Regions from separate parts of the Caproicibacterium sp. NSD3 genome, predicted to be linked through region 2. Evidence: a T-box and tRNA genes for the amino acid it is inferred to sense, from the RefSeq annotation. Region 2 holds a T-box; the other holds one or more tRNA genes.
The links. A T-box is a leader RNA that pairs with one kind of tRNA and senses whether it is charged. The one in region 2 lies ahead of tyrS (tyrosine--tRNA ligase), so its partner is inferred to be a tRNA-Tyr.
Positions count from the first base shown of each region.

Region 1: it encodes a tRNA-Tyr, which carries the amino acid that the T-box ahead of tyrS (tyrosine--tRNA ligase) is inferred to sense. The anticodon was not compared.

Region 1 is NZ_CM132119.1:2,067,605-2,080,015, reverse strand. Features, by position in the region: gene ACVS9P_RS10240 (polysaccharide biosynthesis C-terminal domain-containing protein) at 1-442, shown strand, start outside; gene wecB (non-hydrolyzing UDP-N-acetylglucosamine 2-epimerase) at 460-1,653, shown strand; gene ACVS9P_RS10230 (GDP-mannose 4,6-dehydratase) at 1,681-2,769, shown strand; gene ACVS9P_RS10225 (nucleotide sugar dehydrogenase) at 2,860-4,338, opposite strand; gene brnQ (branched-chain amino acid transport system II carrier protein) at 4,632-5,933, opposite strand; gene ACVS9P_RS10215 (GerAB/ArcD/ProY family transporter) at 6,307-7,404, opposite strand; gene ACVS9P_RS10210 (Ger(x)C family spore germination protein) at 7,412-8,554, opposite strand; gene ACVS9P_RS10205 (spore germination protein) at 8,551-10,167, opposite strand; tRNA gene ACVS9P_RS10200 (tRNA-Tyr) at 10,467-10,550, opposite strand; tRNA gene ACVS9P_RS10195 (tRNA-Thr) at 10,587-10,662, opposite strand; gene ACVS9P_RS10190 (hypothetical protein) at 11,021-11,188, shown strand; gene ACVS9P_RS10185 (DUF1653 domain-containing protein) at 11,405-11,620, shown strand; gene ACVS9P_RS10180 (M48 family metallopeptidase) at 11,613-12,149, shown strand; gene ACVS9P_RS10175 (polysaccharide biosynthesis protein) at 12,285-12,411, opposite strand, start outside.
Region 2 is NZ_CM132119.1:1,073,251-1,085,661, forward strand. Features, by position in the region: gene dxs (1-deoxy-D-xylulose-5-phosphate synthase) at 1-1,235, shown strand, start outside; gene ACVS9P_RS05325 (TlyA family RNA methyltransferase) at 1,232-2,044, shown strand; gene ACVS9P_RS05330 (NAD(+)/NADH kinase) at 2,046-2,894, shown strand; gene ACVS9P_RS05335 (arginine repressor) at 2,896-3,345, shown strand; gene recN (DNA repair protein RecN) at 3,350-5,044, shown strand; T-box leader at 5,061-5,304, shown strand; gene tyrS (tyrosine--tRNA ligase) at 5,371-6,603, shown strand; gene ACVS9P_RS05350 (YfhO family protein) at 6,627-9,281, shown strand; gene ACVS9P_RS05355 (aldose epimerase family protein) at 9,332-10,378, opposite strand; gene ACVS9P_RS05360 (ROK family protein) at 10,395-11,348, opposite strand; gene sdaAB (L-serine ammonia-lyase, iron-sulfur-dependent subunit beta) at 11,495-12,157, shown strand; gene sdaAA (L-serine ammonia-lyase, iron-sulfur-dependent, subunit alpha) at 12,170-12,411, shown strand, end outside.

The DNA.
Region 1 (12,411 bases), 990 kb from region 2:
AAAACTTTATTCTACTTATTTGTCTTATCTTCCAGAAAGTAAAATTAAATTTGCACTAAAAATGAATTGCGACGATAGAGGAAGTTTTACCGAACTATTAAAGACGGCCAAGTGCGGGCAGCTTTCAGTGAATATCAGTAAGCCGGGCATTACGAAAGGGCAACATTGGCACCATAGTAAATGGGAATTTTTCATTGTTGTTGCTGGGCATGCCTTAATTGAAGAACGTAAGATTGGATTGGATGAGAATGGTAAAATATATCCAGTAATGAAGTTTGAAGTATCTGGAAATAAAATTGAAGCGATTCATATGCTTCCAGGATATACACACAATATTATAAATCTTTCAGATACGGAAAATCTGGTTACAGTGATGTGGGCAAGTGAGCTATTTAATCCGACACATCCTGATACATTTTTTGAACCAGTAGATGAACAATAGAAAAGAAGTGGTATAGAATGTCAAATACAGAAATTAGAACAGACTATTCTGATATTCAATTTAAAGAGAATGGAAAACTTAAACTATTGATTATTATTGGAACTAGACCAGAAATTATTCGCCTGAGTGCAGTAATCAATAAATGCCGTAAATACTTTGACACGATTCTTGCTCACACCGGGCAGAACTATGACTATAGTTTAAATGGTGTGTTCTTTCATGATTTAAAATTGAGGAATCCAGAAGTATATATGAATGCGGTAGGCGATGATCTGGGCGCTACTGTAGGCAATATTATTAATTGTTCCTATAAATTAATGAATCAACTAAAACCAGATGCATTATTGATTCTTGGAGATACAAATAGTTGCCTTTCGGCGATTGCAGCTAAAAGACTTCATATCCCTATTTTCCATATGGAAGCTGGAAATCGTTGTAAAGATGAATGCCTTCCTGAAGAAACAAATCGCCGAATTGTTGATATTATATCGGATATAAATCTTGCATATTCTGAACATGCAAGAAAATATTTACATGAATGTGGATTACCTAAAGAAAGAGTGTATGTAATAGGTTCTCCAATGGCTGAGGTACTGCATCAAAATCTCGCGGATATAGAAAAATCAGATATTCTTAATAAGCTCGGATTAACACCTCATAAATATATTCTGCTCTCAGCTCATAGAGAAGAAAATATTGATACAGAAAAAAATTTTTTATCCTTATTTACAGCTATTAATAAAATGGCAGAAAAATATAATATGCCAATCCTATATTCTTGCCATCCAAGAAGTAGAAAAAGAATTGAGTTATCTGGGTTCCAACTGGATCCACGTGTGATTCAACATGAGCCAATGGGGTTCCATGATTATAATCACTTACAGATGAATGCATTTGCTGTAGTATCAGATTCAGGTACTTTGCCAGAAGAGGCTAGCTTCTTCATAAGTCAAGGCTATCATTTTCCAGCAATTTGTATTCGTACAAGTACAGAGAGACCAGAAGCATTGGATAAAGCTTGCTTTGTACTGGCAGGTATAGATGAAAAGAGTTTATTACAGGCTGTCGAAACCGCTGTACAGATGAATTTGAATAAAGATTTCGGAACTCCAGTCCCAGATTATGTTGAAGAAAATGTTTCTTCTAAGGTGGTGAAAATTATTCAGAGCTACACTGGTATTGTAAATAAGATGGTATGGAGAGAGTATTAATTAGTTTAGAATGATTGGAGAAGTACAATGTCAGGAAAAATAGACTTAGAAAATAAAACAGTTTTGATAACTGGAGTGGCTGGATTTATAGGTAGTAATCTGGCATTAAAATTATTAAGATCAGTTTTCCCAATTTGTATTATCGGCATCGATAATATGAGCGATTACTATGAGGTGAGCATAAAAGAGTGGAGACTTTCAAAAATCAAGAAATGTGTGAAAGAGCATTCAAAATCCTCGTGGATTTTTGTGAAAGGTTCCATTGCTGATCGAACATTAGTAAATAGGATATTTGAAGAGAGAAAACCTGATATTGTAGTAAATTTAGCTGCGCAGGCTGGAGTACGTTATTCTATTACGAATCCAGATGTCTATGTGGAATCTAACCTAATTGGATTTTATAACGTACTAGAAGCTTGCCGCCATTCTTATGATAATGAAGCCAAAGGGGTAGAACATTTGGTATATGCGTCCAGTTCTTCTGTATATGGTTCTAATAAAAAAGTACCGTATTCCACAGATGATAAGGTCGATAATCCAGTATCTCTTTATGCAGCTACAAAAAAGTCAAATGAGTTAATGGCTCATGCATATTCAAAACTTTATAATATTCCATCTACTGGACTTCGCTTCTTTACCGTATACGGTCCGGCAGGACGTCCGGATATGGCATACTTTAGTTTTACGAATAAACTTTTAAAGGGTGAAACTATTCAAATCTTTAATTATGGAAACTGCAAGAGAGATTTTACTTATGTGGATGATATTGTAGAAGGGATAAAGAGAGTGATGCAGGTACCACCAGCAAAAGTGGTTGGTGAAGATGGGCTACCTGTTCCGCCTTATAAGATTTATAATATTGGAAATAATCAGCCGGAAAATCTTTTGAATTTCGTGGATATTCTTCAGCAGGAATTGATTCGCGCAAAAGTATTGCCCAAAGATTATGATTTTGAATCACATAAAAAATTGGTTCCTATGCAGCCTGGTGATGTACCAGTTACATATGCGGATACAAGGGCTTTAGAAGCGGATTTTGGTTTTAAACCAAGTACAAGTTTGAGAGATGGACTTCGTAAGTTTGCAGAATGGTACAAAAAGTTCTACCAAGTGTAAGTCATATTTTTACGAATTATGTATAAAGTACACACATAAATAATCCCAAGTGAAGTTGCTATATATGATTTCATTTGGGATTATGTTTTTCTAATCACGTTGGAACAAATCTCTGGTGTAAACTTTATTTTTTACATCATTTAAGCAATTGTCATAGCGATTTGCAATAATACTGTGGCTGACCTTCTTAAATTTTTCTAAATCATTGATAACTTTACTTCCAAAAAATGTAGCACCGTTTTCTAGAGTTGGCTCATAGATAACAACAGTAGCACCTTTGGCTTTAATTCGTTTCATAACACCTTGAATACTACTTTGTCTAAAGTTGTCTGAGTTCGATTTCATAGTTAAGCGATAGACTCCGATAATAACCTGTTTTTCCTTTGCAGAATCCCATTGGCTGTTCGCTTCATATGCACCGGCGAGTTCCAAGACTCTGTCAGCAATGAAATCTTTTCGCGTGCTATTGCTTTCGACAATAGCACTCATCATACATTGAGGAACATCATTATAATTAGCAAGTAGCTGCTTTGTGTCCTTAGGCAAGCAGTATCCTCCATATCCAAATGATGGGTTGTTATAATGAGTACCAATACGAGGATCCAAACATACGCCCTGGATGATATCCTTGGTATCTAGTCCTTTCATTTCTGCATAGGTATCTAACTCATTGAAGTAGGAGACACGTAATGCCAGATAGGTATTTGCAAACAATTTGACCGCTTCGGCTTCAGTAAATCCCATAAATAAGGTATCAATATTCTCTTTAATTGCGCCTTCTCGCAGAAGAGCTGCAAAGTCATGAGATGCCTTGACCAAACGTTCATCATTCTTATCAGTAGATACAATGATACGGCTTGGGTAAAGATTATCGTATAATGCTTTTGATTCACGTAAGAATTCCGGACTGAAGATAATATTTGAAGTATTATATTTTTTACGTGTAGCTTCTGTGTATCCTACTGGTGTTGTTGATTTAATGACCATAATGGCATTTGGATTTACCTTCAAAACAAGTTCAATAACAGCTTCTACAGCAGAAGTATCAAAATAATTTTTTTTACTGTCATAGTTGGTTGGAGTGGCAATGACAACAAAATCAGCATTTTTATATGCTTCTTTGGCATCTAAGGTAGCCGTCAAATCAAGTACTTTTTCGGTTAAGTAGTTCTCAATATAGTCGTCTTGGATGGGAGATTTTTTGTTATTCAGCATTTGTACTTTTTCTGGAATAATATCTACTGCTGTTACGTGGTTATGCTGTGCAAGAAGTGTGGCAATGGACAATCCAACATAACCGGTGCCGGCAACCGCAATATTCATAGGAGAAGGTGATTTGAGTTTACTGGATGTTTCTGGATTGATAAATATAGAATCTGGTTCGAAGCCCAATACTTTTCCTAAATTTTCTAACTGTGGGATAGAGGGTATAAAGCTTTTTTTTTCTAATCTAGACACCAGTGCACGATTCATTCCAGTAGCACTGGCTAACTCTTGCTGGGTCATGGACTTTGCTTTTCGATTTCTGGAAACGATTTCAGAAAGTAATGACTGTGATAGCTTTTTCATGATGGATACCTTCTTGCAGTGTTATTTTAATGATTTACAAACGAATTATTTATACATTTAAAGACATAGATAATGTATCATAATTAAAGCATAAGTACAATAAAAATAATTAATAATTGCATAAAATAAAAAAATAGATATAATATGTTAATTTAAATAACATATAAATTTATACATACATAAAGTTATATTAAATACCCCCATCAACTGGTATTATAGAAAATTGACGTATAAGGGAAAATGGCACAGATAGAGAAAAGATCCTCTATCTGTGCTATTTTTTATAATGAATTTTATCCTTCTTTTTTATTCGGAATTAATAGTGCAAGAATGATCCCAACTGCTGCAGGGCAGATCCAACCGAGACCTGCAAAGTAAAGCGGAAGAGCAGAGATGAGATCGGTAAGTACGGGAATCTGGATCCCAATTTCATAGAGTGCATAAATTACACTGACGATTCCGGTCAGCGTGATGCTCAGCGGAAAAAGCAGTGGCTTTTCCTGTAACTGCTTTGGGAAAAATGCCAAAGCAATCAGCACAATCGCAATAGGATACAGGCAGTTTAAAATAGGAACAGAAATTTTTAGAATCATATTTAGTCCTGCATTTGCAAGGACGGCGCTGAAGACGGCAAAGAAACTGGCCCAGGTTCGGTAAGAGAAGCGGGAAAACAGCTGAGAGAAGTATTGTGCGCAGCAGCAGATCAGACTGATGCACGTATTGAGGCAGGCAATTACAAAGATTGCCGCTAGAATAATAGCGCCGGCTTTTCCAAACAAGCGGTCTGCAGAGATACTCAAAAGCTGTGCACCGTTTTGTGCAGAAGAATTTCCATTTGAAAATCCAATGAAAGTGAGAGCCCCATAAACGCAGAGAAATAGAACGCTGGCAATTCCACCGGCGATTACAGTCGAATGAATAACTGCGTGATTTTCAGTAATTCCACGGGCATTAATATTTGCTGCAAGCATGAGCCCGAAGATCAGTGCAGCGATCGCATCCATTGTCTGGTATCCATCGAGAAATCCTTGTGCGGCGGGTATGCTCTGATAAGCAGTAGCAGGTGTATTAGCAGAAACATTTCCGAAAAAGACACATCCAAAAAACAGAACTGCAATCAAAACCAGCAAAATCGGTGCGAGACGTTTTCCGAGCAGATCGACTAGCTTTAGGGGATGCAGGGCAAGTGCCAGTGCAATTCCAAAAAACAGGACGGAGTAAAGGATGCTTAACAATACAGAAGGAGCTTCTTTTCCGATGAATGGGGTTACAGCCATTTCAAATGAAGTGCTTGCAGTACGTGGAATCGCTAGGCAAGGTCCAATGGAAAGGTAAATGAGCATTGTAAAAACGGAAGCAAAAGGATGACTGACACGTCCGGCAAGTGATTTGATACCGCCGGAGCGGGTTGCTCCGATAACACCTAAAATTGGAAGTCCGATTGCACTTAGAGCAAACCCTAAAAAAGCTGGAAGTACAGCAGTTCCGGCAGAGTAACCGAGAAATGGCGGAAAAATCAAATTCCCTGCGCCAAAAAACATAGAAAACAGCGTGATTCCAACAAAGAGCTGTTCCTTTGAAGATAATTTTTGCATAATTAACTTTCTCTCTTTTCGTACAATTTTTTAACCAGCAGATCCTTTGTTGAGCCGCAACATAAAGGACTTTTGGCTATACGCAACAAAAAACTGGGTGATAATTTTATCACCCAGTTTTCTAGTGGAGAAAGAATGGATTCAGATATTCAAGGCCAAAACAACAGGTTTATCATTTGAAGTTATATGTAAAGGAACTGAAACCATCAGTTCCCTTCATGTTTGCTCTTTGTTTCCTAAAACGAATCTCCACCGGATAGGCATGTGCGTCCAATAAAAGCGCTTAAGTGATTTATAACTAATAATAGCAGATAAGGGGTAAAATCGCAAGTTAAAGGCATAAAAATAAAAGAGTTTATGCTAACCCCAATGGTTATGATGCTGTTTGATTAGCTTTTTTCAATTTCTTTGAAATTACAATTTTTAGAAGAGTCAAAGACGGCAACACAAACTCAAATAGCAGCCATAATATCGGCGTAATAGTCTGTGCAGATGTTATATGCCCCATCACCGATGAATATACAATATGCGAGCAAATAATAATTAAGACTCCTATGATGAAGACCAATGGCTTATAGGATTTTAATTTTAGTAATTCTACAAGTCCAGCTACTACAACATAGTATAAGAGAGAGATTTTGAAAAATTCTAGGGTAACCAGAAAAGTTGCATAGATTACATCAGTGCCTTGAAATATCTCAGTCAACCCAGCAAGCTGTAACGTTGAGAATGAGGGAAATATGAATACTTTCACCATATCTCCTAGTACAGCTGTATCTCTAATCGTTACTGCCAGTAGGAATAAACCACCAAATAAAAATCCTTTTAATAAACAACTTGACATGCGCTTTTTATCTTCGAGTCTAGGAACAATCATTTGAAAAATGACCGTACCAAATGGAATAACCGCAACCAGATTAGCACTTTTCAAAATCGTTGTGGGAGGAACAGAGAATAATGGCAGTAAGTTATGAAGGTCAAGTCGGTCCCAAACGAAAAATGTTGTTAAAATAAACGTTACCACAATAAGCATAACAAATACCATACTGTATCTAACAATTACTCTTAATCCTTTTATAACGGCCCAACTGCATACAATCATAAATGAGATCAATATGACCATAGGCGGCGTAGCGGGTAGAACACTGAAGTTTACGAAATCCTTCAGGTCTCTTAAATTTAAAAAAGACAGACAAAAAAAGTAAAATAAATACAGCAAAGAAAAGATTCCGCCTACCCACTTTCCAAAGGCAAGTTCGTTGATTTGAAAAAGACTTTTTCCTGGATATTTTTTCATAACAGATAACTGAATTAAAAGGAAAAGCAATGCAACTATCCAGCCTAAAATTACCGAAAACCAAGAATCCCTTCCCGTTACCGCAAAGAAAAATGCTGTTAATAATGAAAAAGATTGAATATAACATATAATTGTAAAAAGCATTTGTGAACAATTGATTGTTTCTTTTTCCATAGTTTCCTCAATCCAATTTCTTCAAGATTTTTCCGCTGTCTTTAATTGTTGCTTCAACTTTAATTTCAGGCTTTATTTCAGTATATAATTTATCCCAGTTATCTTTTATACTGGTCCATTTTTGAGGCTCTGTTTGATTGATCAAAGTTCCAATCCCGTAGATATCGGCCTGATAAGATTGAGTCGCTTGAAAACACGTAAGCACATTGTCCTTGATTTGCTCCTCAGCAGCTTTCTGTAATTCTTTTTCTATGCATTCTGCAGATTTATTTTCAAAACCAGTCAATTCTCTTATTCCCAGTGCCGTTTTAATCGTGATGGGAACAGACACAGTTCCATCTTCGTTTACAGAAGCATCTAGTTTACCGCTGCTGCTGCATATCTCAAGAGAGGCTCGCCCAAATTCAGTTTCTACATTCACCACGCCGCTTTCCACTTTGTTCATTGTCCATAAATAGCCGCGTGATTTATTTTTATCTAATTCTCCAACCATTTTATCACTTTTAAAAACCGCCAATCCGGCCACTTGGACCCTTGGATTTTCTGCTTGCTTGTCTATTTTTATCAGACTAGCAATGGGACAGGTTGTTCCGCCCGCAAGCTTAGTCGCAAATTCCAGAAGGTCCACATTAATGGACTCTGAGTTTATTCCTTGGTTTTTAAGCAGCTGTGTGGTATCTATTGCCGACAGGGGAGACATCTCGGATTTTGTTGTCAGTACTTCATTTGCAGTCGTATCTGACACCAGAATCGATACATTTATTCTGCCTTCATGGTCACGTAAGAAAAGATCTAATTGTCCCTTTATGCCCTTGGATGCATCTTCTTTTCCAAAAATTAAGCATTGATTATGCCCTATAAATAGCTTGTGGCTATTTTCACGTGCACAATCCCTAAACATATCAAAAAGATTTTTCCCAGTTCTTTCATAAATCAAAGTCTTTGAGCTTACTTGGCTTTTTTGACTTGAATTTCCGATACATCCTAATTGCATGGTAAGCGTTGTTAAATCATTATCCGTATTATTATCAATTCCAACACCGATAACCGGAATGATTTCATTCATTTCTTTGCTGTCCATGCATCCCGAAAACAGAAAACAAACAGCCAGGGAAATTGCCAGAAGTGAAAACTTCTTTCCCTTTTTCATGATTTATCATCCCCATTCGAGGGAATGGAAGTATCTCCCGGCGGTACATTGACTCTTTGTCTGATAACATCCTGATGTGCAAACTCTGATGGGCGTTTTTTCATTGTCCAAAGAGGAGTACGAATAAACAAGTCTTTCCAATCTTGGATATGCATCGGCGCGACTCCTGCAAAATAGGGCACACCAAATGATTTTAACGAGGCTAAATGAACTAGCATCCCTAAAATGCTCAATAATATTCCATAACCTCCAAGAATCGATGCTAAAATTAATGAAATAATGCGCATGATTATAATTGCATCTTGATGCTCTGGTGTTACAAATTCTGCCATTGCGGTTAAAGCAATCGTCACGACCATAGGTGCACCAACCAATCCAGCTGAAACGGCTGCATCACCCATTACCAGAGCACCAACAATACTAACTGCCTGCCCAATTGGGCGAGGTAATCTCAATCCGGCTTCCCGCAGAATTTCGAAGGCTAGCAAAAGGATGAATGCCTCGATGACAGTTGGAAAAGGGGTGCCTTCTCGAGCGGTTGCAATGGTAAACATTAATGTAGTCGGAATTACTTCCTGATGAAATGTTGTAATAGCTATAAAAAAGGCTGGTGCAAACACCGCAAATATAAAAGAAAAAAATCTTAGCAAACGTATAATACTTGCATAAAAAGTTCGCACATAATAGTCTTCAGCTGTTTGAAAGCTTTCAGTAAAAAGCAATGGCACTGTTAATACAAAAGGCGTACCATCTACAATGATTGCAGCCCGTCCTTCCAAAATTTTGGCTGCTATTACGTCTGGCTTTTCGCTCTTTCCGATTGTTGGAAAAATGCTAAGTGGAGCATCTTCTATATATTGTTCAATATAGCCGGACTCTAAAATGGCATCCACGTTTATTGAGTTGAGCCGCCTTTTAATTTCAGTGATAAGGCTTTCGTCTACCACTCCCTTTAGGTAAGCGACTGAAACAATCGTTCTTGTTTTTTCACCAATCACAAAGGTATCCATTCTGAAAGCAGGATTTCTTATTTTTCTACGCAAAAGTGATGTATTTGTTCTGAAATTTTCGGTAAATCCCTCTCTAGGACCTCTTGCGACAGCTTCAGTCTGGGGCTCTGTAACGCTGCGTTTATCCCATCCTTTACTGCTAATAATGATTCCAGAGCAGTATCCGTCTATCAGTAAAACGGTATCTCCGGATAAGCAGCATTCCAAAAGCTTATTTTCCTTGTCGGAGTTTATTACATCCCCTGAGCAAATAATGCGCTTTTGTACATCTTCTATTACGTTTCCTTTTGTCCTGGCGTCATATAACATCAGAGGCTTCATGATTCCCTCAGTAATAATATCGTTGCTTACAAGCCCATCTATAAAGATTAAGGCGGCATTGACAGCAGGAAATCTTCCAAACGTGAACTCACGAATCTTTACATCGTTGCAATCACCAAGATAGCTTTTCATGATTTCAATGTTATCTTTTAAAGAGGTCGTCATGGTTGGTTGGGGGGAGTTTTGATTTTTAGATTCGGGTGTAGGATCTGCAGCATTTTTTGTCGCTTCATTTAGAATGGTTCTATATTTTATTTTTTTCAGTAAATTTTGCAATATCATTAGCGTTCACGTCCTTTCGGAGATATTTTTATTCTTTTCAATTTTTACTAAAAAAATACATATAACAAAACCATTGAAAAATTTTAGGCAGTTACATATGATCAATTCATTGTGGTCCATCTGATAATGCGAAAAATATAGAATTCCCTAAATAAAAAAACAATCTATCAAAGCTTGCGTAATGGGATCATTTTTATACCCCAATTACTCCAGTTTTGATAGATTTCCACAGCGCTTTGCTTCTTTAATTTAATATAAAAAAGTCCCAGAAACCGCATTCTCATACGTTTTCTGGGACTTGGTGGAGGAGGATGGATTCGGACCATCGAAGCCGAAGCAACAGATTTACAGTCTGCCCCCTTTGACCGCTCGGGAACTCCTCCATATACCGGCAATCACTTAGCCACTTGCCGGAGTTATGGAGCTGGCAATAGGACTCGAACCTACGACCTGCTGATTACAAATCAGCTGCTCTACCAACTGAGCTACGCCAGCGCATCGCGATTGACACTAGATTATTATAGAGCTCTAAATAATAGTTGTCAAGAGAAAAAGTGTATTTTTTTAAAAAAGAGGGCACATTTTGTTTGAATTTTTCCTTGCGGTTTTGATGTTTTAAAATTATAATAAACTTAATGAAAAATTTTGATCGTTAGAAGAAAGGGGAAATACTCTATGAAAAAAGGAATCTCGATAGCTTCAATAGTGATCGGAATTATTACGGCTCTTTGTGGAGCTGCGACGATTGTTTTTGGTGCTTTGGGTTTATTTTCTTCTAAATATCGTGCTTGAAAATTTCCTTTATGCGCAAAATGAATCTTTGTGGCATAGATTGGCATGGAGGTGCTTTTCTATGGAGACGAAAACGTATCACTGTATGGATCCGAAAGAGAATCCACAGCCTGTTTGGACTCATGCCCAAAGGGACGCTATCAAAGAGCGGCAGGAAGATGCGGTTGCACGGTTTAAAGCAGATCCGGACTCATTCTTTCCTGATCCCACACAGGACAAAAAGCCCTGAGTGGATGTTTACTTTACAAAAGCCGTTTTGATACCGAGAAAAGCTGTATCATGCGGCTTTTTTATTTTGGCTGAAAAGGGGAGAACCGGCTTACAATTTCGGCGGGGCTAAGATGGTGCTAAGGATCGGCAATGCGGCGGGTTCGATGCCTGATAGGATTGTTGCAAATTAGAATCATTTGTGTCATACTGAAGAAAAATTTTGGGAGGATGGAAAATGGAGATTCCAAAAGGCAGATATCGCCATTTTAAAGGAAATGAGTACAGAGTGCTCTGTTTAGCGCGCAATTCCGAAACATTGGAAGAGATGGTGGTTTATCAGGCGCTTTATGGAGAGCATGAAGTTTGGGTGCGGCCTGCTTCTATGTGGAATGAAACGGTCAGCAAAGATGGGAAAACGATCAAGCGTTTTACTTATCTTGGAAATGAATAATCAGGTTCCCTATCAGTTGATTCGTTCCAAACGACGTACGCTGGCGCTTTTAATTACACGGGAATGCAAAGTAATCGTTCGTGCACCACAGAGATTACCTCAGAAAGAGATTGACCGATTTTTGGAGAGCCATACAGAATGGCTTAGATACCATCTTTTGCAGCAGCAACAGAAAGCACAAGCGGAAGGAGCGGGTTCTCCAGAGGAGAAGGCCGAATATATTCGGCAGGCAAATGAAATTCTTCCACAAAGGACGGCTTTTTTTGCAGATGTCATGGGAGTTTTTCCGACCAAAGTTCGGATTACAGATGCAAAGGCACGTTTTGGGAGCTGCAGTACAAAAAACGGTATCTGCTTTTCATGGCGGCTGATGAGATATCCAAAAGAAGCAATCGATTATGTTGTCGTGCATGAGCTTGCACATATTCGCTATAAAAATCATGGTGCTGAATTTTATCAATTGATTGCTTCTGTGCTTCCGGATTACCGAAAGCGCTGGGCACTTTTGAAAGAGCCTCCCATAAAATAAATTGGTTTTGAGAGGGAAGAGTTTCTTTTTTGTAAATCTTCCCTCTATTTGTTACTTTTGAAAATTGGGATATAAAAATCCGGACAAAGCAAATCACTTTGTCCGGATTGACTTATTTACTTATTATATGGTTGGTTATGCCAATTTTTGTGTTCCTACCGATACAGGAAGGGGGAGATTTTCTTTTGCATTTGAATCCATTTGAAACTCAGCCGCCGCATTGACAATATCCGGATCCTGAAAAGTGGGAACCACTTTTCGA
Region 2 (12,411 bases):
CGCTTCATCATATTCCGATTATCGGAGATCCAATGCGTAATATTATAAAAAAATCGAAAGCGGTTTTAAAGCAGCTCCTTTATAACAGCACTTTATTTGAGGATCTTGGTCTTTTCTATTATGGACCGTATGATGGTCATGATCTGCCTCAGCTGGTCGAAATTTTACAGAATGCAAAACAGATTGACCACCCGATGCTGATTCATGTGCTTACGGAAAAAGGGCGTGGATATGCGTTTGCAGAAAAGAATCCGGGCGCTTTTCATGGCGTTTCAAAATTTGATGTCAAAACCGGAAAGTCTGTTCATCCGGGAGGAGAAAATTTCAGCTCTGTTTTTGGAATGCAGATCTGCAAATTGGCGCGTGAAGATCCAAAAATCTGTGCGGTAACAGCGGCAATGAGAAGCGGCACTTGTTTGGAAGCTTTTTCTCATGAGTTTCCAGAGCGCTTTTTCGATGTCGGAATTGCTGAAGAACATGCAATCACTTTTTCAGGAGGACTTTCCAGTGGAGGAATGCTTCCTGTCTGTGCGATTTATTCTACGTTTCTGCAGAGAAGCTATGATCAGCTCATTCACGATGCAGCGCTGCAGCGCTTAAAGTTGGTGATCGCAGTTGACCGCGCTGGCGTTGTGGGAGAAGACGGAGAAACACATCAGGGAATTATGGATGCTGCTTTTCTCAGTACGATTCCGGAGATTACTGTTTATTCCCCTGCTTATTATGAGGAACTTTGTATGGATCTTCAAAAGGCACTTTATGAAGATCAAAATGTTGTTGCCGTTCGCTATCCGCGCGGCTGTCAGCTTTTTAAGCCGTTTGATTTTATTCCCAATGGAATGCCATATCAGATTTATGGAGAAAAAAGTGCACCTTTGCTTTTGGTAACTTATGGTCGTTTGTTTTCCTATGCTTGTAAAGCGAAAACCCTTTTAAAAGAAAAGGGCATCAAAATTTCTATTTTAAAATTGAATCGGATCAAGCCGATTGACGAAAAGGCAATTTCTTTTGCATCTGCTTACGAAAAGATTTTCTTTTTTGAAGAGGGGATGGAAGAAGGCGGCATCGGAGAACATTTTTTGCGGATGCTGAAGCAGATAAACTTTAAAGGTGAATATTATCTGCGTGGAATTCATGATTTTGTGCCGCATGCAACGGTTGATCAGGCACTGAAAGAATTACTTTTAGATGCAGACGGAATGTGTCAAATGATTTTAACGGAGACTTTAAATTGATAGAGAAAAAAAGACTAGATATTCTTCTGGTGGAACAGGGCTACTTTGAAAGTCGAGAAAAAGCGAAGGCTGTCATTATGGCCGGAGATGTTTATATTGATCATCAGAAATTTGATAAACCAGGGACGATGCTGCCGGTGGGTACAGAAATTGAAGTGCGCAGTACGGGGCCGAAATATGTCAGTCGCGGTGGATTGAAGCTTGAAAAGGCAATGCAGCTTTTCCTAATTTCTTTAAAAGGGAAAACGACCATGGATATCGGCGCAAGTACCGGCGGATTTACAGACTGCATGCTGCAAAACGGCGCAAAGAAAGTTTATTCGGTCGATGTGGGATATGGTCAGCTGGCGTGGAAGCTCAGAAATGACGAGCGTGTCGTCAATCTGGAGCGGACAAACGTCCGTTATCTTACAAAAGAGCAGGTTTCAGAACCAATCGATTTTTTCAGTGTTGATGTTTCGTTTATTTCTTTGCGCTTGGTTTTGCCGGTAGCACGGGAATTCTTGGCGCAAAGTGGTCAGGCAGTTTGTTTAATTAAGCCGCAGTTCGAAGCTGGAAGAGAAAAAGTCGGAAAAAAAGGGGTCGTCCGTGATCAGGCTGTCCACGAGGAAGTCATTCGAACGATTTCTAATTTTGTTTTGACAATCGGATTCTCTATTTTGGGGATTACTTTTTCGCCAGTGAAAGGCCCGGAAGGGAATATCGAATACTTAATTTATTTGCAGAAATCAGATACACCCACCAGCATTCAATTTGATCCGAAATCTTTAGTAGAGGAATCTCATCTTTGCCTGAATGGAGGAAAGTAACATGAAGATTGCGGTTGTACCGAATTTAAATCGTTCTCTTGCAAGATCTGTTACTCATAAAATTCTTGTGCAGCTGCATGCTCTTGGACAAGAAGTCTTTATGGACGGGATTTACCGTAAAGAAGGTTTTGAAGCCGATGCATTCTGGGAAAGCCATGCCGGATTGATGAATGCCTGTGATTTGATCCTCGCAGTTGGTGGGGATGGGACGATTATTCATCAGGCGCGGCACGCAGCAGAAGAACGAAAACCGATTCTTGGAATCAATACGGGACGTCTCGGTTTTGTTGCTGGTCTGGAAGCCTCTGAGATTTCTCTTTTATCAAAGCTTGTAGATGGGGATTATCAGCTTGAAAATCGCATGATGCTTCGTGCTTCATATGAAAAAGAAGGAAAAAAGCATTATATGGATGCCTTAAATGACATTGTGATTTACCGGGGACCAAAAATCTTGGATTTTGAAGTCAGTCTTTCCGACCGAGAGATGAGCAGCTATCGGGCGGATGGGCTAATTTGTTCTACACCGACTGGGAGTACCGCTTATTCGCTGGCTGCGGGAGGCCCTGTGATTGATCCGGAAATGCGGTGTATTCTTTTAACACCGGTATGCCCGCATTCTTTATTAACGCGTCCCGTGCTTTTTTCGGAACATGCGTGTTTGCAGGTGAAAGTTTCTTCTGCAGTGAACAGTAGTGCTCAACTTACCGCCGATGGTGATAATCCAATACAGTTGGAAGAAGGGCAGAGCATTACCGTTACAAAGTCTCCATTATCAGTTCGTCTGATTAATTTAAAACGCAGTAATTTTTACGAAGTGGTCAATGCCAAATTAGGAGAGAGGAGAAATTAAAATGAAATCTCGGCGACACGCAAAAATCTTGGAATTAATCACGCAGTATGATGTAGATACGCAGGAAGAATTGCTTCGACGATTGAGGGAAGACGGATTCGATGTAACACAAGCAACAGTTTCCCGCGATATTAAGGAATTGCGCCTTGTAAAGATTCTTTCTCATGATGGAAAATATAAATATTCAACCGGAAAAACCGGCGGTAAAGATATTTCCGCAAAGTTTTATTCTTTGATGGCTGATGCCGTTATTTCGGTACAGTCTGCGGGAAATGTGGTCGTCATAAAATCGCTTTCCGGGATGGCTCAAGCAATTTGTGCGGCAATGGATGCCATGCGTTGGGATTCAATTGTGGGTACGCTTGCCGGAGATGATACCATTTTTGTAATTGCAAGGGACGATCATAGCGCACAGCTTTTGATGAATGATCTCAAGAAGACAATGGGGTGAGGGTATGCTGGATCAGCTGTATATTGAGAATATAGCGGTGATAGAAAAAGCTTCCATTGATTTTTCAAAAGGGCTTAATGTGCTGACGGGTGAGACTGGCGCCGGAAAATCGATTGTGATCGATTCGATTCATGCTGTTTTAGGACACCGTACTTCCAAAGAATTGATCCGTTCCGGGGCAAAGAGTGCTTTTGTCAGCGCTGTATTTCGTAATCTTTCTGTTTCCGTTTTAAAAAGGCTTTCGGAACTTTCCTATCTGCCGGAAGAGGATGGAAGTCTGCTCTTGCAGCGGGAAATTCGGGAGGACGGGCGTACTGTTTGCCGGATTAATGAGCGTCCGGCTACGGTTTCTATTTTAAGAGATATCGGTTCTTTACTTGTCGATATTCACGGACAGAATGAGAATTATGGATTACTTTCTCAGAATCAGCACCTGCGGTATTTGGATCAGATGGCGCAGGACGAGGACGCGCTTTTAGAATATCAGAATGCCTATACTGCTATGCGCAGTACGGAAAAGCAACTAAAGTCGCTGCAGATGGATGAGGCGGAAAAAGCCAGAAAAGTTGATCTTTTAAGCTATCAGGTCGAAGAGCTGGAAAATGCAGATTTAAAACTTGGAGAAGAGAAAGATCTCAAAGAAAAACGCGCGTTTTATAGAAACAGTGAAAAACTTGCGAATGCAGTTAATGAAGCTACAGGTGCGCTTTCCGGCGGAGAAGAAAGCATAGGTGCTTTATCAGAACTGGAAACTGCAGCAAAAGCACTTGAAGAGGTTCAAAATTTACCGCAGGCACAGCAGCTTTCTTCCCACCTTAGTGACCTTTCTTATGAATTAGAGGACTGCCTTTCCGAATTGCAGAATCTTTCGGAACAGCTTTCCTATGAGCCGGAGGACGTTGAGAAGACGGAAGAACGCTTGGATCAGCTTTATCGCCTAGGTCAGAAATATGGACCGGACGAAGAGACCATGCTTTCTTTTCTGGAAAAGGCAAAAGATGAACTCAATCAAATTCAATCGGCGGATGAAGTAGTGGCAGAGTTAAATGAAAAGCTCGAAAAGCAGCGTGAAAAAGCTCAAAAGCTTGCTAAAGTCCTTTCAAATCTGCGCCGTCAAACTGCGAAAACTTTTGTAAAACGGGTTCAGGAAGAACTCAATTTTCTTGATATGCCGAATGTCGAGTTTGAAGTGGAACAGCTTTCTGCAGAAATGGAAATGCAGGGAACGGATCGTGTTCAATTTTTGATTTCCACCAACGCGGGGGAACCTTTAAAGCCGATTTCTAAAATCGCTTCCGGCGGAGAACTGTCACGTATTATGCTTGCCATTAAATGTGTTTTGGCAGACAGAGACGAAATCGGAACTTTGATTTTTGACGAGGTAGATACCGGCGTTTCCGGCAGTGCCGCTCAAAAAGTTGGACTGAAATTATGGGAAACCTCCAGAGGACGTCAGGTGCTTTGCGTTACGCATCTAGCGCAGATTGCAGCTCTTGGAGATCAACAGTATTTTATCAGTAAACGTGTTGACTCCGGCAGAACTTTTACAAAAGTAGATTTGCTCAATCGTGAAGGCAGAGTAAAAGAGCTTGCAAGGATAACGGGGGGCGGGGAGCTAACTCCTCTGCTTTTGCAGAATGCTTCGGAGATGCTTTCCAGTGGGGAAAGAAAAAAATTAGCCTTGACAAAACAAGGGTGATTTCGTATACTAATTATTAATGGCAGAGATGGGAATTATGTAAAGGGCGATAATCGGCGCAGAGAGTCGGCAGATGGTGTAAGCCGGCGGGAACCGTCTTCGAAGATACCTCCCGGAGCTGCAGGGCTGAACAATTTTTTCAGTAAGTCCTGTCGTGAGCGCACGTTACAGCGCAGGGGTATTTTTTGTACCCGTAAGGCCATGCTTGTGAGAGTATGGTAAACTGAGGTGGTACCGCGAAAGAAGATTTCGCCCTCTGCAATTTTATTTTTGCAGGGGGCGTTTTTATTTTGCTTTCCTGCGACAAGATTTCACAGGAGGAATTTATAATGGGTGTGTTCGAAGAACTAAAAGCGCGTGGGCTGATTGCGCAGATGACGGATGAAGAAAAAATTCGTGACCTTTTGGATCATCACAAGATTGCATTTTATATTGGTTTTGATCCTACGGCGGATAGTTTGCATGTAGGACATTTTGTGCAGATCATGGTGATGGCGCATATGCAGCGCGCAGGTCATACGCCGATTGCGCTTTTTGGCGGCGGAACCGGTATGATCGGAGATCCTTCCGGCAAAACCGATATGAGGAAAATGCTGACGAGGGAAGAAATCAATCATAATATTGAATGCTTCCGTAATCAGATGGGGCGGTTGGTTGACTTTTCAAATGGAAAAGCCATCATGGCCAATAATGCGGATTGGTTGATGAATCTCAATTATATTGAGTTTATGCGGGATATCGGCGTTCATTTTTCTGTGAATCGCATGTTGGCGGCCGAATGTTATAAACAACGTTTGGAACGTGGACTGACTTTCTTTGAAATGAACTACATGATTATGCAGGGCTATGATTTTTATGAGCTTAATCGTCGCTATAACTGCATGATGGAGCTTGGCGGAGATGATCAATGGAGCAACATTATCGGCGGAGTAGAGCTGATTCGGAGAAAATCCGCAAAAGAGGTCTATGGAATGACCTTTGGCCTTTTGACGACCAGTGAGGGCAAAAAGATGGGAAAGACCGAAAAGGGTGCCGTGTGGCTGGATCCCAATAAAACTTCTCCCTTTGATTTCTATCAGTATTGGCGCAATATTGGAGATCAGGATGTAGAAAAGTGCCTGAAGTTTTTGACTTTTTTGTCTCTTGATGAGATCCATGAGCTGACAAATGTAGAAACCGGAGAGCAGATCAACCACGCAAAGGAAGTACTCGCCTACGAAGTAACAAAGCTGATTCATGGAGAAGAGGAAGCGAAAAAAGCGCAGGCAGGGGCGCAGGCGCTTTTTGGAGCCGGTGCTGATACGGAGCATATGCCAAAAGCAGAAATCAAAGATTCTGATTTCGTAGATGGTTCTGCTTCTCTGCTTGATCTTTTGCTCAAAGTGAAATTCATTCCCAGTAAAAGTGAGGGACGCCGACTGATTCAGCAGGGCGGACTGACAGTAAATGATCAAAAGATCACGGATGTTGCAGATGAACTTTCTGTAAAGGATTTTACAGGCGGATCCGTCATTGTGAAAAAAGGAAAGAAAAAATATCTGAAGCTGATTCTTGCATAATTTTAATGGAATGAGGTGAGTCCATGACCAAAAAGCGAACTCTATGGTGGCTGGCACCACTTACCGTGTTGGTTTTAATGAGCGTTGTTTATTTGGTTAATGGGCTCTTTCCTTTTGGGAAAAACACCATTTCATGGTGTGATATGAATCAACAGGTCGTTCCTCTTCTGATGGATTTTAAAGATATTTTGCTTGGAAAATCCAGTATGCTTTTTAATTTGCAGAACGCTGGGGGAATGAACTTTTGGGGAGTCTTTTTGTTTTTCCTCTCCAGCCCCTTTTCTTTTTTGGTACTTTTAGTTCCAAAAGCGGATTTCTACTTGTTGATGAATGTGATGGTGGTACTCAAAATGGCCTGTAGTGCATTGACGGCAGGCTGTTTGTTCCGCCGCTTTTTCCCGAAGATGGAAACACTTGCGGTTACGGCTTTTTCGGTTATGTATGCCTGCAGCGGCTTTACCATGATGTATTTTCAGAATTTGGTTTGGCTGGATACGGTATGCCTGTTCCCACTCTTTTTAATAGGACTGCGCAAGTTGTTTTTAGAGAAGAAACTTCTTCCTTATATTTTGAGCTTTTCTGCACTTTTAGTTGTCCACTTTTATCTTAGCTATATGATTGTGATGTGGCTGGTTTTAGCAAGCGGGATCATTTGCTTCTTTATGACGTCAAAGGAACAAAGAGGAGAGCGAATTTTCCTTTTAGGAGCGGCTACATTGGCAGTCTTACTCTTGACCGGTGTGATTTGGCTCCCTGCATTGATGCAGTTTTTGGAATCGGGACGTGGGGAGAGCGTTGTAGAGAGCATTTCTTCGGGAAGCCTTTTGACAAGGTGGAATACAACCTTGCCGGTGCTTACCTGTACCGGTATGGCGGTTGCTGCGATTCCGCTGACGATTTTGGAAAAGAAGCGGACAAATCTCCACAAAGTCAGTTTTATCCTTTTCGTTTTCTTATTGATTCCACTTTTTATAGACCCAATCAATAAGATGTGGCATACGGGCAGCTATCAGGCATTTCCGGTACGCTATGGATTTATTTTAGTATTAATGGGACTTTTAGCCGCTGCCTGTTCGATTGAGCAGACGGATCGTTCCAGGCTACCTTTTCATACGGATAAAGATATTTTTGGAGTCAGTGTCGGAATTTCAATTTTAATAGGGATCGCCGCTTCATGGCTATTGAGCCATCAGTACGAAAATCTGACCATTTATGTCAGAACTCTTTGGATGAATCAATCTGCATTTTTATTGATGATGATTTTTGCAGTCCTCGCAGCAGCTCTTTATTTTCTGCTGATATATTTTTATCGTCATCACGCGGTGAGTAAACGCTTTTTCTGCGTCATTTTATGTTTGATTACTTTGACGGAAACCTTTTTCTATGCAGAAGTCTTTATCGCTTCTGCTGAGCATGATGGGACAACGAAGCAAACAGTCACAGATCTGGAAGGGAAGATCGACGACAGCAGTTTATATCGGCTGAAGATGGATAAGAAATATTTTGACGTAAATCTGATCGGTGGGATAGGATATCCGTCGCTTTCCCATTATACTTCTCTTACAGATGGCACTTATTTGAAAGCAATTCGCCAGATGGGCTACAGTGGATATTGGATGGAAGTAAACTCTAATGGGGGGACAGCTCTTTCCGATGCGCTGTTTGGAAACCGTTACAGTGTGTTATCTGCTTTTGCTTCTACTGACGGGAGGGAAAAAGTTTATTCCAATGAAGACTATCAGATTGTGAAAGAAAATTTTACGATGCCGTTTGGAACAGTGATTTCAAATTTGGGAGAGCCTTTAACAGATCGCAATCGATTTGAGATTCAGAATGACCTATATCATACAGCTTTTGGAACAAAAGAAGATTTGTTTACTCAATATCAGCCGGACTTCACCGAGAATGTTGAGATGTCCCATTCGGATGCGGGAGAGAAGATTACTTTAAACGACGGCGCAGCATATTTACAATACCAAATTCCGGTAAAGGGAACGCAGACTCTTTATTTTGACTGTTTTCAAGAAGCCACAAATGCCCTAACGGAACCGGTAAATGGGGGCTGTGCAATTGCGGTAAATGGAAAAATCATTCGTTCTCTTTATCCCACTTCTATAGAAAATGGAATTTTGAATCTGGGAACCTTTACAGATGAGACCGTTCAAGTAAAGATCAGTTTGTTTCATTCATTGAATTGTACTTCATTTGGCGTTTACGGGATGAGCTGTGAAAAGTTACAGAATGCGATACAAAGCTGTGAAAATTGCCAAGACGTAAATCTTAAAGAGTCTAAAAATGGATTATCCGGAACTGTTTATACAGAACAAGATGGCTATTTGTTTCTTCCGATTCGAGGAGGAAACGGGTTTACAGCCGAAGTGAATGGAAGTTCCGTCAATATTGATTCTGCTTTTGGAGCTTTTCTTGCGATTCCGGTTACCGCTGGAGAAAATCAGGTCACCGTTACTTATTGGCCGCCCGGTTTCCGCCAGGGGGTTATTGTATCAATTTTGGGGCTTTTCTATTTGATTCCTTTACTGTATTTGCATAAGAAAAAGATGTTTTTACATCTAAAAATGCTTTATCGGCCGGCCAAATGGATTTTTGCAGTACTTTGTATTGGCGTTGTATGTTTACTTTATATTGCCCCGGTTGTAGTTTGGATCGTTTATTCATAGACTAAAAAAAGCGCAGTCCTTTTAATAAAAAGGGCTGCGCTTTTTCAACTTTAGAGTTCAAATTTATAAATGGTTGTTGTATGAAATTTTTCATTTGGTAGGAGAGGGGAACAGCAAAATTCCGGATGATTCATTGCGTCTGGAAATTCCTGTGTTTCTAAACAGAAAGCATGGTGCGGCTTTAAGGGGATTTGACCATGGTCGGACTCTTCCGTGTCAAAACTGTTTGCAGTGTAAAGCTGCATGGATGGCCTGTCGGTAAAGACCCGCAGATGCCTTCCACTTTGCTGATCAAAGGCGCTGGCGACCCGTCTCATACCGCTCCCTCTTAATTTGTAAGCATGATCATAGCCACCCGATTGTCGGATTAGAGGCTCTCCGGAACGAATATCCTGACCGATCGTTTTTTCGCTTCGAAAATCACAGGCGCCTTCTACCGAGAGAAGTTTGCCGGTTGGAATTAAATCAGAAGTAACTTCGGCAACTTCATCGGCTTCTATCTGTAAAGCGGTAGAGAGTACGTCGTGCTGTGGTCCTCCGAGATGAAAATAGCAATGATTTGTTAAGTTTAAATAGGTAGGTGCGGTTGTTTTTGCATGATACTCCATGATCAGCGCATTGTCGGCTGAAAGTGTATAGCAGATAGAAACATCACATTTCCCGGGAAATCCTTCTTCTCCGTCGGGGCTGCAATAGCGAAAGGTGAGAGAGGGGGAATCGTCATGATAATCGCTGCACTTTAGCCTCCATACCCGATGGCTGAATCCAATATTTCCGCCGTGCAGATGATTTTTGCCTTCATTTTGTGTGACCTGATATTGTTTTCCGTTTATTACGAACTGACCGTCTTTAATTCGGTTAGCCCATCTGCCAACGATTGCTCCTTGGTAGTTTCCGGGATGGGTATAAGGGGTAAGCTCATTATGGCCCATGATCATTTCATCAAAATCCCCGTGTTTATCCGGCATCTGAATCGACTGCACCCGTGCGCCGAAGGAGAGCAGCGTAACAGAGGCACCGTTCGTATTTTTGAGCGTATAGGAAGAGATATCAGTTCCATCTGAAAGTGTGCCGAATTTCTTTTCTGTAAGACTCATAACAGATTTTCTCCTTTTATTTTCCTAATAAAGCAGCACCAATAATTCCGGCATCATTTCCAAGCTGTGCAACCTTTAGTTCAGTGGCTTTTCCATCCGGAACCGAAAAGACTTCTTTTTCAACATAAGCACGAAGCGGTTTCAGCAGCGTTTCTCCCTCGTTGCAGATTCCGCCTCCGATACAGAGAATATCCGGTTGAAAGGTATTGATGCAATTTACAATTCCACAGCCTAAATGGCCAATATAAGTGTCGACAATTTCTTTGCCGAGAGGATCGCCTGCCCGCATAGCATCAAAGGCAGTTCGTCCATTGATTTTTTTGAGGTCCCCATTGATAAGATGCCAAATAGGAGATTCTTTATTTGAAGCTTTTTCCATAAAAAGGCGAGTCGTCGTAATTAGACCTGTAGCGGAAGCATAAGTTTCCCAGCAACCCCTTCTGCCGCAGGTGCAAAGGCGCCCGTTATATTCGATGACAATATGTCCCATTTCTCCGGCAGCAAAGTTGCAGCCGCTATAAATTTTTCCGTCTAAAATAATTCCGCTTCCAATTCCAGTTCCTAGTGTAATGGCAAGTGCACTTTTTGCACCTTTCATTGCGCCAGCCATATATTCGCCATAAGCAGCAGCATTGGCATCGTTTTCTACGATTACCCTGCACTTCATCCGCTCTGACAGCCGTTTTGCAAGCTCGTAGTTTTTAAGATACAGATTTCCAGCAAATCCAACAATGCCGGTGCTTCGGTTTACACTTCCCGGGGTACCAACACCGATCCAAGGAAGATCGTTTACAGAGATTCCAGCATTTTTCAGAGCGTCGAGTGCGACTCGGCTAAGCTGTTCAGTCATTTCTTCATGGGAGCAGGGGACAATAGTGTCTTGCTTTGCCCGAGCGATAATCTCATAGGAATCATTGATGACCCCTGCAGCCATATGGGTGCCTCCGAGGTCAATGCCAAGATAATACAAAGAAATCCCTCCTAAAATGCAGAGTTCGTTTGACAACAGTATAACATTCTTTTATCTTGATGAAAATAGTTTTTCAAAATTTGCAGATCCTATATTTTGGGGTTATAATAACGAACAACAGAGGAATCAGTAAGGGGGAAATCTTTTTGAATATTTTCGATATTATCGGTCCGGTTATGATTGGTCCCTCCAGTTCTCATACAGCTGGAGCAGTGCGGATTGGATTGATTTCCAGAAAACTTTTGGGAGAAGCGCCAAAGAATGCGCAGATTCTGCTTCATGGTTCCTTTGCAGATACCGGAAAGGGACATGGAACAGACCGCGCTTTGATTGCCGGACTTTTAGGACTAAAGCCGGATGATCCCAACATTCCGATGAGCTTTTCATTGGCAGAAAAAGCGGGACTTCATTTTTCATTTGGAACCATTCATCTGAAGGGAGCACATCCAAATACGGCCGTCCTTCGTCTGGAAGGCGTTACAGGGAAAACTTTGGAGATTGAAGCGAGTTCTATAGGCGGAGGACAAATAAAGGTATGTAAACTTGATGGGATCGAAACAAACTTTTCCGGAGACTACCATACGCTGATTGTCCATAACCTAGATCATCCCGGACATGTAGCGCAGGTGACAACGGTACTCTCACAGAGAAATGTTAATATCGCCCGTATGCAGCTTTATCGGAATGTTTTAGGTGGATATGCGGTTATGGTGATTGAGTGTGATCAAAAGATTCCGGAAGATGTCGTCACATGGCTGACAAAATTAGATGGAATCATTAAAGTGACCTATTTGAATATTGAGGAATAGGGGGATATAAAAATGTCTTTTTCTTCGATTGCACAAATGCTTTCTGAATCAGAGAAGAACCAACTGCCTTTATGGAAAACAATTTTGCAGGATAATTTAGCGGAGCAGGGCGGTACGGAAGAGAACTTTTTTGCCCGCATGCAGGCAATGTGGACAGCAATGCAGGAATCAAGCAAAAATTATAAAGCAGAGGATCGTTCTAACAGTGGACTTACAGGCGGAGATGGGGCAAAAGTGTTTTATGCAGCACAAAA